DNA from 3 places in the Lysinibacillus sp. NPDC096418 genome. Region 2 is predicted to be linked to each of the others. Evidence: riboswitches for the same ligand, from Rfam matches in the RefSeq annotation. Region 2 holds a riboswitch; each other region holds the start of a gene.
What was found. Region 2 has a riboswitch for cobalamin ahead of ACIQZG_RS20595 (glutaredoxin family protein). Riboswitches for the same ligand answer to the same signal wherever they lie in the genome.

Region 1 (5,398 bases), on a different contig from region 2:
TATTTTAATGGAACAAGTTGCAATAATTATAGCTATGGTCTCGTTTTTCTTTGCAGTATCTATTTTCATTGTTAATCTTTTTAGATCTTCGGATTTCCGAAGTGCTTTTTCAATCAAAACAAAATTATCAAAGATGTCAGTAGGTTTAATGGGGTTATATGCGATTAGTTTTACTGTATTTTTAGTGCTAGCAAATTAATGATACAGAGTGTGTAAGGCTCTTTTTACTTCAATCTCCATTAAAAAACAGACTTAACCCTAAAATATAGAGTGAAGTCTGTTTTGTTTTTCTATCGTAAGCAGTGCATGGCTTCTTGTGCTTCTTGCCAAGGAACGGAATAGCCTTTGCCCTTAGCGCAAAATATACTAGAAGATGTGTATTCAGGATCAACATTTTTATCATAGCCAATCTGAGCAATAACCTCAGCAGTGTTATGACACAAATCATAGCCATCAAACTGCAGTGATAGTGAGCCTTTGCCATTTGTATAAGCGGCAAAATTAGTGCTGTAGCTCATGAATGTAGCTACAGGGGCACGGCCGGTTAGTAAAACGTGCTCCTCAGTCAAAATAGGTGCGTCAAAAGTTCCTGCTGCTTGTTGAACATCAGTTATCATACGCCCAATAAAATCGTTCGGTGCTTTAAGTTTGAAGCGGTAATATGGTTCGAGCAATACATTTTTAGCTTGTTCGAGCCCTTGACGTAGCGCTCGGAACGTTGCTTCACGAAAATCGCCACCATCTGTATGTTTATTATGCGCACGTCCAGTTAGTAGAGTAAAACGAATATCTGTAATAGGATAGCCTGTTAATAAACCATGATGTTCGCGCTCAAATAGATGTTTTTCAATGAGTCGCTGATGTCCAACGGATAAATCATCGGCATGACATGCATTGACAAATGTAATGCCAGTTCCACGCGTGTTTGGCTCCATCAATAAATGTACTTCGGCATAGTGCTTTAACGGTTCAAAATGACCGTAGCCTGTCACAGTCGTCGCAATGGTTTCTAAATATAGGATTTTAGGCTCACCAAATGTAATTACTAGAGAAAAGCGGTTAGTTAGCACTTCACGAAGAACCTCGAGTTGAATGACGCCCATAATATGCACGTGAATCTCTTGAAATTTTTCGTTCCATATAACTCGTAACGTAGGTTCTTCAGCTTCAAGTAAACGAAAGGTTTTTAATACATCTTTTATATGTTGCCCTCCATCATATTGCACCTTTGCCTGTAATGTCGGTACAAGCTCAAATGGTTGTGGATTTATTGAACTACCAAGGACATCACCAATTTGAGCCTGACTTAGTCCTTTCACCGCAAAGATTTCCCCAGCACTTACTTCTTGTACAGTTTCAAATCGATTACCGTTATAAATACGAATTTCCGTTACCTTCTCTGTAACTACTCCTAACGTAAAATCATCTCGAACATGTAAGGTTCCTTGCAATGCTTTTATAAATGTGAGACGTTGATGACCGTCATGACGAATTTTAAATACTTCGCCCTGAAACGGTGCTTCTTTTTCATAATTTGTCGCAGATAGAAGTGGAAGTTGAGCTATAAACTCCTTGATGCCAATATCTTTTAATGCCGATCCTATAAAGCAAGGGAAAGCTCGTTCTCCTTTAATCATTGCTTGCAAGCTTGAAAGGCAAGTAGAGGCATCCAGCGATTCAGTAAGAAAAGAATCAAGTAGCAATTCGTCACGTTCCGCAAGCCATTCGGTAATCTGGCTAGATACATAGTCCGAACGAAGCGACTCATTAATAAATAATACGTCCTCAGAACATTCCTTTTGGAGTTGCGCCATTACTGCATTTACATCTGCACCTTCACGATCAATTTTATTGATAAAGAAAAACGTCGGTACATGATATTGACGTAAAAGTTGCCATACCGTTTCAGTATGACCTTGCACTCCTTCAACGGCGCTTACGATAATAATTGCATAGTCCATGACACGTATAGCTCGTTCCATTTCTGGTGAAAAGTCGACGTGACCTGGGGTATCGATAAGCGTATATGTATCATCTCCGATTTGCATGCGACCTTGCTCGGCAAAAATAGTAATTCCGCGCGCACGTTCGATTGCATGATTATCTAAAAATGTATCTTGGTGATCGACACGACCCCTAGCTTGGATGCTATTCGTATGATAAAGAAGCTGTTCAGAGAAAGTTGTTTTACCTGCATCGACATGAGCGAGCACGCCAATTGTCTTTAACATAAAAATCCTCATTTCATTCGTCGTTGACTATTATTGTAACAGAAAATTATCAGTAATGATTTCATGTTACATAAATAGTCTTTATGATAAAGTAGTGCTTATATATCAAAGAAAATTCTAAAATGGATAATTTTGTGTGATTGCTAGAATAGAATAGTTCTGCTATTCTAAATTTTATAACTTAATATGAAGTTTTTTATTGGTGCAAATGTCTTTGGACATTTGCTTAAAAGGGAAATCGGTGCAATTCCGATGCTGTCCCGCAACTGTAAATGGGGAGTCTATGCACAATGCCACTGTAGCTAAGTTATGGGAAGGCGTATAGACGATGAACCTAAGCCAGGATACCTGCCAATTAAAGCAACACATTTACATAGAACCACGAGGATGGTTGTAGTGACAGGGTAGAGAAACCCATTATTTCACTATGACATCCTCTTGTAGACAAGGGGATTTTTTTTATGCCCTTTGTTATAAGAGGGGAGAGCATTTTGAGGAATCAAACAACAAAAAACATAGCCATAATCCTAGTAATACTGATTGGTGTCGTCTTTGTATCGATGACGATAGCAGTCATGGTGGGCTCTGTATCGATCACACCAAGTACGGTGTGGCGTGTAATTTTATCACATGCGCCTTTCAATCTATTTGGCATTGAATCGGACTGGAGTCGCTCACAAGAAATTATTATTTGGCAAATTCGTACACCAAGAGTCTTACTAGCTATGATTGTCGGGGCTGGTCTTGCCATTTCGGGAGCAGCGATTCAAGCCCTAGTTCGTAACTCGATTGCAGATCCGTATATTTTAGGAATATCCTCGGGTGCATCAGTTGGAGCAACGTCTGTTATACTACTTGGTGCTTTTTCGTATTTAGGTATGTATGCGCTGTCATTTGCAGCCTTTATTGGTGCGACGGTAGCCGTGATAATCGTGTTTTTCCTAGCACGAGTACAAGGAAGAATTTCAGTTATTCGTTTATTATTAGCAGGTATTGCAGTGTCACTCGTGTTATCAGCGATGACGAACTTTATGCTGATGATGTCGAAAGAAGAGGGTGGTCTGAAGGCGGTAATGTATTGGATGATGGGTAGCTTGGCTGGTGCAAAGTGGGCGAATTTAGCGATTCCGTTCGTCGTATTTATTGTTGTCTATTTAATTTTACGATTACACGCACGTCATTTGAATTTATTGTTACTAGGTGAGGAATCAGCCGTAACACTCGGTGTCAATATAGAAAAATTCCGACTGCTCCTTATCCTCTTAATCTCTCTGTTAACGGGCGTGTTAGTAGCAGTTAGTGGGGCAATTGGCTTTATAGGTCTCATTATTCCACATATTGTACGTATGATTGTTGGCTCTAATTATAAATTTGTCTTACCCGTAAGTGCACTACTTGGCGCGATCTTTTTAATATGGGCAGACGCTGTAGCGCGTATTGTCATTGCCCCAGAGGAAATGCCGATTGGGATTATTACTGCTTTATGTGGTTGTCCATTCTTTATTTGGATGCTCCGTAGGCAAACTTATTCATTCGGGGAGGGGGATTAAATGGTATTCGTTGCGCAAAATCTGTCTTTCACTGTACAAAAAGCGAAAATATTAAAAAATGTATCGATGCATATCCATGAGCAAGAGTTTGTAGGTTTAATTGGCCCAAATGGCAGTGGGAAATCCACGTTATTAAAAAATATGTACAGAATGCTTAAACCACAAGTCGGAGATGTGTTTTTATATAATGAAAACATTTACAAGCAATCCGCAAAGGAGATGGCCAAGCAACTTGCAGTTGTAGGACAGGAAACACCAGTACTATTTGACTTTACTGTTAAGGATCTTGTGGCTATGGGACGCACTCCACATAAACGACTCATTGAAGGCGATACGAAAGAGGATCGAGATATCATTGAACAATCAATGCGCCAAGCTGGCATTGTTCATTTAACGGAACGTAATTTTAGTTCCTTATCTGGTGGTGAAAAAAAACGTGTTATTGTCGCAAGGGCATTAGCACAGCAGGCAAAGATAATGGTATTAGATGAGCCAACAAATCATTTGGATGTTCAGCATCAGCTACAGCTAATGGACCTAATACGGAGTTTACCGATTACCGTGGTGGTTGCCTTACATGATTTAAATATTGCAGCGACTTACTGCGACAAAATTTATGTGATGCAAAACGGAGAAATTATGGCTTATGGGACACCACAAGATATATTAACACCTGCCATATTAAAAGAGGTATTTGGCGTACATGCAGAGGTTAGCGTGCATCCCATTACGAAAAAACCACATATTTTCTATATACCAGAGCAATTCTTGTAGTTAGCAAAGGGATCATAGATTTCTTTCTATATAATTTTGATCATTAAAGGAGGAAAGGACATGAAGACATTTAAAAGCATGTGGCTTATTCTTGCAATCGCAATGTTAAGTATTTTAGCAGCTTGTGGGAACGATAAAGCACAGAAGTCAGAAACAGAAAATGAACAGTGGGACCCAGCACAAGCTGCAGCAACAGAGGTAACGATTGAAAATAATGATACGACACAGATTTATACAGAAGCACCTAAAAAAGCGATTAGTTTAAATCAGCATGTCACAGAAATTATGTTGGCATTAGGGTTAGAAGATTCAATGGTTGGAACAGCGTATTTAGATGATAAAATTTATGCACCTTTAAAAGCGGCCTATGATCAAGTTCCGGTTTTGGCTGAGCAATACCCTACAAAAGAACAGGTGATTGATGCAGAAGCGGATTTTTTATATGCAGGTTGGAAGAGTGGATTTAGTGAGAAGGGTGTAGGTACACCAGAAGAGCTTGAGACACTAGGAATTCACACGTATTTACATACATCTTCAAGCACCACTAATCCTTCATTAGAGGATATTTTCACGGATATCCGTAATATTGCGAAGATATTCGAAGTAGAAGAGCGCGGGGAAGCACTGATTGTGCAAATGTCACAAGAAGTAGAGGATATTCGAGCGAAGCTACCACAAGGAAAGGAAGAATTGCGTGTCCTTATTTTTGACAACGGAAAGCAAGATGTTACTACCGCAGGGCAAAATTTCATGAATGAGCTTGTCACTGTAGCAGGTGGTAAAAATATCTTCGGTGATGTTGAGTCTGGTTGGACAACTGTTTCAAAAGAGGACACAGTAGAG
Region 2 (5,398 bases):
AAAGGACAAAAAATTGAGGATGTCTGCTATACGGTTGATTGGAATATCTTAATTAATAATATGAGAGATAATCTTAATACTTATTGGCTTAGTTGGTGGAGTGATTGTAAGCGGTTCCCTACCATCAATAACATAGGTTTATTATTTAGTTTACATATGGTTGAGTGGGGAGTTTTGGGAGTTTCTCGTCTTTATTATACATTTAAAGAAAAAGATATTACTTCGAAAGTTGGAGCAGGTGAATATGCATTAAAGGTGGTTCCTCAAAGATGGCATAAGATTATTAATGAGTCTATGAGGTTACGGAATGACAACAAAAAGTCTTTATACAAATCCGTTTTCAATAGACGAAAAGATGCATTGAACTACATTGAGTTTATGATTCAAGAATGTAATAACCTTTTTGATTAAGTATTTGCTTCTTGAACTAACGGAGAGTTTTTAGTACAACAAGGATTTATAACGTATACATAACTACACCTAATAACGTTTCCAAACGCAAGTTTGGAAACACACCAAAAAGGCACGAATGTTGTTAAATCAACGTTCGTGCCTTTTTACGAGGACTATTGTTTATACAGCTTTTTATGTAAAGCTATATAAACATAGCTACGATAGGACTTTTCGAGATTTTTCAGAGTATGTTATCTTAATAAAAATAAAAATAAAAACCTGTATATAGAGACAATTTATTAAGCTGTATACCTGCATTTTTTTATCGTTCTTCTACTTCAATTACAGGGGCTATAGTTGAAAAACTATCTTCCGCAATCGGGAGAGATTCTGTAATAAGGATCAGCGCTCGTTTTCATTAAAGGGCCATATAACTGAATAAGAATCTTGTTATAATGTAATAAAGATGATTGGAGAATCGATTTGAAAATTAACTATCCTTTTAAACCAAAATCAAATAAAAAACTGATACCAGGTCAATTCTGGGCGATTCCTTTACATAATGGAATGTTTGCTTGCGGTAGGGTTATACAGGTTACGGGAGAATATAGTGCCCCGCCAACAAGGACTTTCCTTGCTGGTTTGATGGATTGGATAGAAAGTGTTCCTCCTACATCAGAAGCAATTGCAGGGTCAAAAACTTTAATTCAAGGAGTAGCACACATTAATTGCATATACGAAACTGGATTAGGCTGTATGATCACTGGGTACCGTCCATTGGAGTTAGACTCTATTGAGCCTAATTATTTTCGTTCTCAAACAAGCTACCAACCTGAATATTGTAAATTAATGAAAGGGTTAGAAGAAATAAGACCAATTACAAAAGAGGAATGGGAAAAATGTGAAACCTTGGGGATTTGGGGTATGGATTACATAAGGGTACTTGCAGAATCAAAGTTATTAAGCTAAAGGTCACATTTTCAGAAGTTGAATTTGCGTCTTTTTGCTTTTAATGTGCCAATTATTCCGATTGATATTCATACGTCTTGAGGTGTGTGTGATTTATCGATTTAATTGTAGGTCCAGAAGAAATTTCATAGGTCATTCGATGGATATTTGTAAATAGTGTTTCACCGTAAATAAAGTTGTTTAAAAAAATGAGCTGATACTTCAAAATGAATAGTATTGGCTCTTGTCATTTACGATGCAGTAAAAGAATGGGGTATCGAATAGTTAAAGTAAGGCATGATTTTTACGATTGAAGGAGGTACGTATTTTGGCAAAAGTAAGTATAAAGCACATTGACGCGTTTAGTTCCATTCCAGAGAAAGGGAATCCAGCTGGTGTTGTATTGAATGGCGAGGATTATACAGAAAAACAAATGCTCACTATTGCTGCAACAGTTGGATTTAATGAAACAGCTTTTGTTGTTTCTTCGAACATTGCTGATTTTCGAATTCGTTACTTTACACCTGGACATGAAATGAATTTATGTGGTCATGCGACAATGGCAACGATTTATGCTCTAAGAATGAATGGACTTTTAGAAAAATCAGCTTTTACAATTGAAACGAATGCAGGTGTATTGCCGATACAGACTTGTGAAAAAAATAATCAATTACTAATCACTATGCAACATGCAAAACCACAGTTTCAATCATTTAGTGGTTATAAGTCTGATTTAGCAGCTTCCATTGGATTACGAGAAGATGATTTACATTCAGAATATCCAATTGTTTACGGAAGTACAGGCATTTGGACTTTAATTATCCCGATTAAAGAGTTATCAAGCTTTTCAAAAATGACACCCAACACCGAAGAATTTCCGAAGGTATTATTTGAGATGCCAAAAGCTTCTATACACCCTATCTGTTTTGAAGTGCGAGATCAGGGAAGTGATCTGCATGCTCGTCATTTTTCATCTCCTTATTCGGGTACTATTGAAGATGCAATTACAGGAACAGCTTCAGGTGTGATGGGCGCGTATTATAAAAAGTATGTAAATGAAAATATTAGTTTGCCTGCGACACTTATTGTTGAACAAGGACATGAAATCAATAAAGATGGACGCGTATATGTACATGTAAAAGAAGAAAAAGAGCAACTAGACATCTCTATCTCAGGTACGGCTGTTTTTGTGAAGAATATTGAGATTGAAATAGAATAATCCATCATATGGGGACATTCTTTAAAGATTCGCCTGCCATCAGGGTAGCAGGGTTGGCTAGGCTTTACCTTGTGAAATGAGAATGTATACGACAACAATTCTAATAAGGGAATTTATGAGGTACTTTCTTTGTCAGTGGCCTCGCATAAAGTTTTGGTGTCCGATAATATATCGTTACTTTTGCTTATGCTATACTATATTGGCTGTTAGCGAACCATTGTACTAGAGTGATAGGGATTTAAAGAGTAGATTATTAGCAAGTTATTATATTGAGTCATTTGACGAAAAATATAGAATAGTTTGATTTTAAGGAATTCCCTTTTCTAGATTTACTTTTTATTTGAAGGATGGTACACTTAGTTCTATTGAAAAAACAATATATTGTGTTCGTTTTATCAAGGTACTACTATATGTAGTTTAAAAGGGAAGTTCGGTGCAATACCGACGCTGTCCCCGCAACTGTGAAGCTGACGATGATTAAAGCCACTGTGCATCTGCATGGGAAGGAAATCAGAGGATGAAGCAAAGCCAGGAGACCTGCCTATATAAAACAAATCAATCATTTCTTCGGGGAATAAGAAATGGGGACGTCACCTTTTTGGGTATTTTAAACGTTTCTATTTCAGGCTATCTCTCTAAGAGATAGCCTTTTTTATATTTTGAAAAGAGGGATTTAAATGAAACTGTATACGAAAACAATCTGTCCAAAATGTCTTTGGGTAAAATCGGAATTAAAACGTGCAGGACTTGAAGCGGAAATTGTGAACATTGATCACGACGAACAAGCAAAGCAAACAATTATTGAAGCAGGCTTTTTAAGCGTACCTGTTCTTGAAGTAAAAGGAACATTTATAGGAGATGTAAAAGAAATAGTTTCTCAAATTGAGATGATTGCCTAATGATAGTTTTTGCTAGTCGTACAGGGAATGTTCGAAGTGTTGTTTCTAAATTAGGGGTGGAATCGATTGAAATCTCTGAAGGATTACTGTTAGATGAGTCCTATCTTTTAATAACATACACAGACGGATTAGGTGATGTCCCTGAAAAAGTGACTCGTTTTTTAGAACAAAACAAGGAGTTTTGTAAGGGAGTAGTTGTCAGTGGCAATAGTAACTTTGGGCATACAGTATTTGGCGGTGCCGGAGAAAAAATTGCAGCAACGTATGATGTTCCCTTAGTGCGTAAATTAGATTTACGAGGATATCAAGCTGATTATGATGCAATACAAATGTTTTATGAAATGAGAGTGTTGGGATGAAAACATATTTAAAGCTTAATAATGATGTACTGAATCGTTATAGCACAACAGGTCAACTAGAGTTAGAAAAGGATCGTGAAGCAACGCGCCGTTACTTTTTAGAATATGTAAATGTGCGTCTACGTTATTTTATTGATATCGAAGAAAAAATTCGCTATTTAGTCGATGAGGGTTACTATGAAAAACAATTTATCGACAAGTATGATATGGAATTTATTAAACAGCTATACAAGAAAGCCTATGATTATAATTTTCGTTTCCCATCCTTTATGAGTGCGAGTAAGTTTTATGATAGCTATGCAATGAAAAGTCGTGATGGGGAAGAAATTTTAGAAAAATATGAGGACCGAATTGTCATCATAGCTTTATATTTAGCACAAGGTGACACGGTCTTAGCTGAACGTTCGGTAGAAGCTATGATGGAAGCATATCAACCTGCAACGCCAACAGCATTAAATAGTGGGAAGAAAGCACGTGGCGAATTAGTAAGCTGTTTTAAATTATCAATGGATGACTCCATGAATAGTATTGCTGAAAATATTGGTTATTGTTTGGAGCTATCACGCCTTGGTGGTGGAGTGGGGGTAAACCTAACAGATTTACGTCCATTAGGTGATCCGATTAAAGAGATTTTAAATCGTGCAAGTGGCGTAATCCCAGTCGCTAAACTTTTAGAAAATTCTTTCAGTTATTCAAATCAGCTCGGACAACGAAATGGCTCAGGAGTTGTCTATCTAAATATTTTCCATGCAGACATTGAAAATTTTATTTCATCAAAAAAACCGAATGCCGATGATAAAATTCGTCTCGCAACGCTATCAACGGGAATTATTATCCCAAGTATTTTCTTCGAACTCATGAAACGTGATAAAGATATTGTGTTGTTTAGTCCATACGATATATTTAGAGAATATGGAAAGCGTATGTCTGATATTTCGATTTCAGAGATGTACTATGAATTCCTTGATAATCCGAATATCCGTAAAATTAAGCGTTTGAATGCGCGTAAGCTTTATACAGAAGTGAAAAAAGCACAATTTGAATCAGGCTATCCATTTGAAATTTTTGATGATAATGTCAACGATGTGCATCCACTCAAAAATATCGGTCGAGTAAAAATGTCAAACTTATGTACAGAAATTTTACAAGTACAGCAAACAAGTATAATTACTGACCAAGATGAACCGAATGAATACGGGTTAGATGTATCGTGTAACTTAGGGTCAATTGATATCCATGCAGCAAGTAAAGTAAATGATTTTGGAACGTTAGTTGATACAGCTATGCACCTATTAACGAATGTGTCACAAATGACGAACATCAAGAATGTACCGTCTGTTGTAAAAGCGAATAAATTAATGCATTCAGTAGGGCTTGGTTGTATGAATCTACATGGCCACCTGGTTACAGAGGGAATCATGTACGGCTCGAAGGAATCGATTGATTTTATGGATCATTTTATGGAAGCGATGAACTATTATTCACTCAAATCATCAATGGAGATTGCCAAAGAAAGTGGCGAAACATTCTACCGATTTGAGGATAGTGATTACGCTTCAGGCATTTATTTTGGTCAATAT
Region 3 (5,398 bases), on a different contig from region 2:
TGGACCGACTAGCAACCCAACAATTCCAAATAACTGCAAGCCAATAAACATGGCAATTAGAGTAGGTAAAGGAGATAAGCCAATATGGGCCCCCATAACCTTAGGTTCGACTGTTCGACGAATAATGAGTAGAATAGTAGCTAAGATGAATAATTTGATAGCTAACGGTGTATTGCCCATTAATAAATGATAAGTCCCCCAAGGTGCTAAAATGATAATAGAACCGAGAAATGGGATGACATCAATAATCCAAATGATAAATGCCATTGTTATAGCATACTTTGGCTGGATTATATATAAACCGATAAGTGCAACTCCACCAATGATAAAACTCACGAGTACTTGAGCCTTCATAAAGCCGAAGAGAGCATCTTTTAAGCGGGTAGTAATGATCTTCATCTTGTTTGCAGTTTCTGGTTTTAAATATTTGTATACATTGCGTTTTATTTTAGGAATATCGAGCATAAATAAAAATAAGGCAATCATATAAACAAGAAGGCTAATAAAAAGACTAGGTATATCTGAAAGTAAGCTCGTAACTTTGCTATAATTGAAGAAGGTTAAAAAGGATTCTTCTACCTTTTTGATGAAATCCAATGTAGTATTTTGTAGTGAAGTTCGAACCTCGGTTGGGAAGTTTTCGGTATATTGGGAAATTTGCCCCTGCATCTGTAGCCACATATCAGTTAGCTTTGAAATATAATAAGGTGCTTGTTTAGAAATGGAAATAATTTGCGACATTAATTGTGTAATAGTAAAGTAACACATAACAGCAATAAATGCGGCACTTACTATATAAATAACAGCGACAGCTATTTTTCGTGACATTTTCCATTTACGTTTGAAAAACATGACAATAGGCTCTAACAAAAAGGCGGTAATTCCGGCTAAAATAATGGGAACCGAGACAGGTACAATGAAGTATCCCGCAATAATTAAACCGATAATGACAAGTGTTAGGAACAATGTTTTTCTTGAAATTGTTTTATTCAAAAAACTCACCTGCTTATAAAATTTTAAAAAATTGATGATTTATTAAGTGTAACATAAATTTTTTACGAAATTATGGCGTTCTGAAAGAAATAAAGGTAGGGATGGATAATGGAAAAAGATATATTACAACTTTTTAGTAATTTAACAGAGCATGACCGTGATATTCAATATGAAACTTTTGAAGAGTTAATGAAAATTGTAAAAGAACCTGTAGATTGGACGTATTCGGTCTGGGAACAGCTTATCAAGGCACTTACATATAAAAATGGGCATGTACGCGCACAGTCAGCACAGCTTTTATGTGCACTTGCGGCAAAAAGTGATCCAGAAGAACGGGTATTAGAAGACTTTATGAAAATTTGGGCTGTAACTTATGATGAAAACACTGTTACGGCAAGACATACACTGCAATCGATTTGGCGTATCGGATTAGGTGGACAGGTACAAAGGGATTTAGTTGTTTCGCGTTTAGCGAATCGATTCCACACATGTGTCGATGAAAAACATCCGACACTTATTCGTTATGATATCATAGTATCCTTAAAAAATTTATTTGATGCAACAAATGATATAAAGATATTGAATATTGCCCAGGATTTAATTGAGAAAGAGCAGGATACCAAATACAAAAGGAAATACAAGACAGCCCTTCGTTAAATGTCGAGGATGGCTGTTTTTCTATAGGCGCAAATGTTTTATTGATATAGTATACGGTAGGTTTAAGGCACGAGCTACTAAATCGGTGATCCAATATAAATTAATGATTATTTTAAGTTCGTAGTGCAGTTGTTTCGTGCGAAAAAACTGGGATTTTGTAGATTAGGGGAAATAGTGCTGGGTTATGTGAGTATTCGTAACCTTTCAACTATTAAAGGGCGTTAATTTATGATAAACTGCTTAACAAGTGAATAATTCTTGCAGAATAAAGGTGCTAACTATTAGCATAATCGGGAATTCGGTGAAAAACCGGAGCTGTTTCCGCAACTGTAAGTACAGAAGATATAAGAGAGAAACCACTGTCGATAGAAGAAAAATGCTTCTAGTGGATGGGAAGGTTCTTATTATTTCGCTACATAATCTTTGTAGTGAAGCTGTACAAGCCAGGAGACCGACCTTTATTTGAGCGTATAAGTACTCTTCGGAAGATAAGAGGATATACGGCAAATACATATTGAGCGTTATAGAGCGTGATCAATTATGCTATTTTCGTCGTTCCTTTTCGAAGGGGAGCGGCTTTTTTTATACCTATTTTTACTGGTATATAGCATTCCAGACGCACTATTAATGCGCGAATGAACTTATCGAAATGTATAGGGTCTTATAGCAGCAAGAACATTCTTATAGTAGAAGGGAGGGTCTAGATTTGAAAAAAGATGCACGCTATTCCAGTTATCCATTTATGCGTGAGAAAGTAACAACTGTTGACTTTGAAATACGTACCGACTGCTTAACAACTCATGTAGGAGTGGCGCTTGTAGCTGTCAAAAAAGAAGAAGTGGATGTAGTAAAAGAAGACCTGCTTGAAATTTTACCTATGGCTTATCATGTTAATGGATCAGTACGAGGGAAATTAGCGGTTACTGATGAGGATTTAGCTTGGCTAAGTAATCGCTATGATTTCTATGTGAGCCATGTCAAAGAAGAAATTCAAAGCTTTGTTTTACCGCAGGGTACGGAGGCAGCAGCGGCATTACACTTATGTCGTAGCGAGGCAAAAAAGTCATATCGTTCACTTCATAAAGTTTCTGAGGAACGAGAAGTACCAGAAATTCTATTTAATTATTTAGGTTTACTAGCCAACGTATTTTTTGTTATGGCTGTTTACATGAATCGACAAGCAGGCATTGTAGAAATTCCATTTATAAGTAAGTCTTACCCAATGAAAAAGAAAAAGGAGAATGTCTAAATTGAAAAAGATAGTTAAATTCCAATGGCTTTCAGTATTAATGCTTGCATTTTTACTTGTAGGCTGTGGCACAGCAGATGAAAAGGCGAAAGAGGATACATCAAAACAAGGTGCACAAACTGAAGAGTTAGGCTATAAAGTGAAGGATGACCGCGGTGAAGAAATAGCATTTGATGCCGTACCAGAAACAGTGATTTCATTAGCACCTAGTAACACGGAAATATTATTTGCATTAGGTGTAGGCGATAAGATTGTTGGCGCAACTGATTATGATACATATCCAGCCGAAGCGTTAGAAATTGAGCGTGTTTCGGATTCGATGGTATTTAACAGTGAGCGTATTTTAGGTTTGAATCCGGATGTAGTTATTGCTTATACAGTTGGTGAAAAAGATGCGCTAAAGGTACTTGAAGATGCTGGTGTAAAAGTGTTTGTTATTCAATCAGCAACATCTTTTGAAGACGTTTACGGTGACATCGAGCAACTTGCAAAAGTAATGGGTGTTGAAGATAAAGGTAAACAGTTAAACAAAGAGATTAAAGAGAAAATTGCTGTTGTTGAAGCAAAAGTAAAAGACGTGGAAACACCAAAAAATGTATATTACGAAGTTAGTTCACCACCTAACATTTTTACCCTTGGAGATGACACATTCCAACAAGATATTTTAGATGCAGCTAAAGTAAACAACGTATTTGGCGATCAAAAAGGTTGGATACAAGTTTCGGAAGAAGAAATCATTACGAAAAACCCTGAAGTTATATTAGTACCAAGTATAGGTGATAAAGATGTAGTAGGGGGAATTTTAGGTCGTAACGGCTGGAACACGGTACAAGCTGTTCAAAATAAACAAGTATTCTCATTAGATGAAGATACATTATCTCGTCCAGGTCCACGCATTGGTGAAGCAGTTGAGCTAGTAGCAAAAGCTGTATACCCTGAATTATTTCAATAAGTAAATGTTGTAGGAAGTCGTCTCATTTTATGAGGCGGCTTTTTACTGCTGAAATTGGTATTCTATCTTTTAATTTTATAAAATAGAGGTAAAGGTAATGGCTAAATCAAAGGAGGCGTAATGGATGAGACAATTTGACATGAAAGTTATTCCGTTTGAGGCAGTCTATAATTTCCGTGATATGGGTGGCTATAAGACAAGAGATGGGCGATTTGTAAAGGAAGGCTTGTTTTATCGCTCAGCAGCACTTGGTAAGATGACAGCGGCAGATAAGGAGCGTTTTGAAGCGTTAGGGATTAAAACGATTTTTGATTACCGGGACGACCATGAAGCCCAAAGTAATCCGAATCCGGAATTTTCTAATACTAAGTATATACAAATTCCAGCGAAGGGCAATCATGCTTTTGAAATGCCAACAAATGCTGAAAAAACAATGGGGCGACAAAACTTCTACAAAGTTGTCAATTCAGATATGTTCCGAGATTTTTATGCACAGATGCCATTTAATAATGCTTCATTTAAGAAATTAATGGCGACGATTCAACAACCCGAAAACTTAGGCCTCGTTCATCATTGTGCAGTAGGAAAAGATCGCACAGGGATTGGTGGTGCATTGATTTTATTAGCACTTGATGTACCTGAAGCGACAATTATGCAGGATTATTTAGATACCAATATTCATCTCCGCCCAATGGTAGAACGTATGAAACAAGTTATTCAACAGGATTTTAATGATAAAGAATTACAGCAATTTCACGCGCTAATGTCTGCTAAAGAAGATTATTTACAAGCAGCATTTAATGAGATGGATATACGCTATGGCTCAAAGGAGATATTTTTAGAACAAGAATTTAATCTGACAAAAGACAAACGTGAGCAGTTACAGGCATATTGCTTGCGCTAGATATATTCCTTCCCTCGGAAATGAGGGAGGGGATATTTTTTTGGAAGAAATATGTTAAGATACAGTATGTTTTTATTCATTACAGGAAGAAGTGACGTAAGTTGACTGATGCAGTCATGAAGAAAAAAGGAGATGGACAGTTAAGTTTATTTCACTTAACATGGCCCATTTTCTTAGAAGTATTTTTATTTATGTTAATGGGGCTAGCAGATACGTTTATGCTTAGTGCCTTATCAGATGATGCTGTCTCTGGTGTCGGAGCAGCAAATCAATATATTCATATTGCAATTTTAATCCTTGAAGTTGTCGGAAATGGGGCCGCGATAGTTGTGTCTCAGTATTTAGGTTCGAGGCGCTATCTTGAGGCAGCGAAGATTTCCGCGCTAGCGGTCACAATGAATGTAGCAGTCGGGTTGATTATGAGTATGGTATTCTTCTTGGGTTCTAGTCATTTAATGACGATGATGAATTTAAAAGGCGAAGTGCTTGCACATGCGCAAAGCTATTTAGTGATTATCGGTAGTTTCATATTTTTACAGGCAATCATTAATGCACTTGCGGCGGTTATTCGTGTGCATGGCTGGACGAAGCAGACGATGTACGTGTCACTAGGCATGAACATTTTGCACGTTGTGTTGAACTA

Region 1: another riboswitch for cobalamin. It lies ahead of ACIQZG_RS21290 (FecCD family ABC transporter permease); the one in region 2 lies ahead of ACIQZG_RS20595 (glutaredoxin family protein).
Region 3: another riboswitch for cobalamin. It lies ahead of ACIQZG_RS05810 (hypothetical protein); the one in region 2 lies ahead of ACIQZG_RS20595 (glutaredoxin family protein).

What each region holds. Positions count from the first base shown of each region.
Region 1 covers NZ_JBIWEY010000041.1:16,802-22,199, reverse strand. The annotation lists gene ACIQZG_RS21300 (hypothetical protein) at 1-199, shown strand, start outside; gene ACIQZG_RS21295 (GTP-binding protein) at 291-2,231, opposite strand; cobalamin riboswitch at 2,415-2,601, shown strand; gene ACIQZG_RS21290 (FecCD family ABC transporter permease) at 2,792-3,781, shown strand; gene ACIQZG_RS21285 (heme ABC transporter ATP-binding protein) at 3,782-4,555, shown strand; gene ACIQZG_RS21280 (ABC transporter substrate-binding protein) at 4,616-5,398, shown strand, end outside.
Region 2 covers NZ_JBIWEY010000038.1:8,862-14,259, reverse strand. The annotation lists gene ACIQZG_RS20615 (aminoglycoside adenylyltransferase domain-containing protein) at 1-411, shown strand, start outside; gene ACIQZG_RS20610 (Imm26 family immunity protein) at 877-1,362, shown strand; partial or broken gene ACIQZG_RS20605 (DUF3888 domain-containing protein) at 1,415-1,501, opposite strand; gene ACIQZG_RS20600 (PhzF family phenazine biosynthesis isomerase) at 1,670-2,560, shown strand; cobalamin riboswitch at 2,942-3,119, shown strand; gene ACIQZG_RS20595 (glutaredoxin family protein) at 3,238-3,459, shown strand; gene nrdI (class Ib ribonucleoside-diphosphate reductase assembly flavoprotein NrdI) at 3,459-3,818, shown strand; gene nrdE (class 1b ribonucleoside-diphosphate reductase subunit alpha) at 3,815-5,398, shown strand, end outside.
Region 3 covers NZ_JBIWEY010000004.1:43,547-48,944, reverse strand. The annotation lists gene ytvI (sporulation integral membrane protein YtvI) at 1-1,002, opposite strand, end outside; gene ACIQZG_RS05815 (hypothetical protein) at 1,102-1,650, shown strand; cobalamin riboswitch at 1,903-2,124, shown strand; gene ACIQZG_RS05810 (hypothetical protein) at 2,357-2,899, shown strand; gene ACIQZG_RS05805 (ABC transporter substrate-binding protein) at 2,901-3,851, shown strand; gene ACIQZG_RS05800 (tyrosine-protein phosphatase) at 3,976-4,755, shown strand; gene ACIQZG_RS05795 (MATE family efflux transporter) at 4,872-5,398, shown strand, end outside.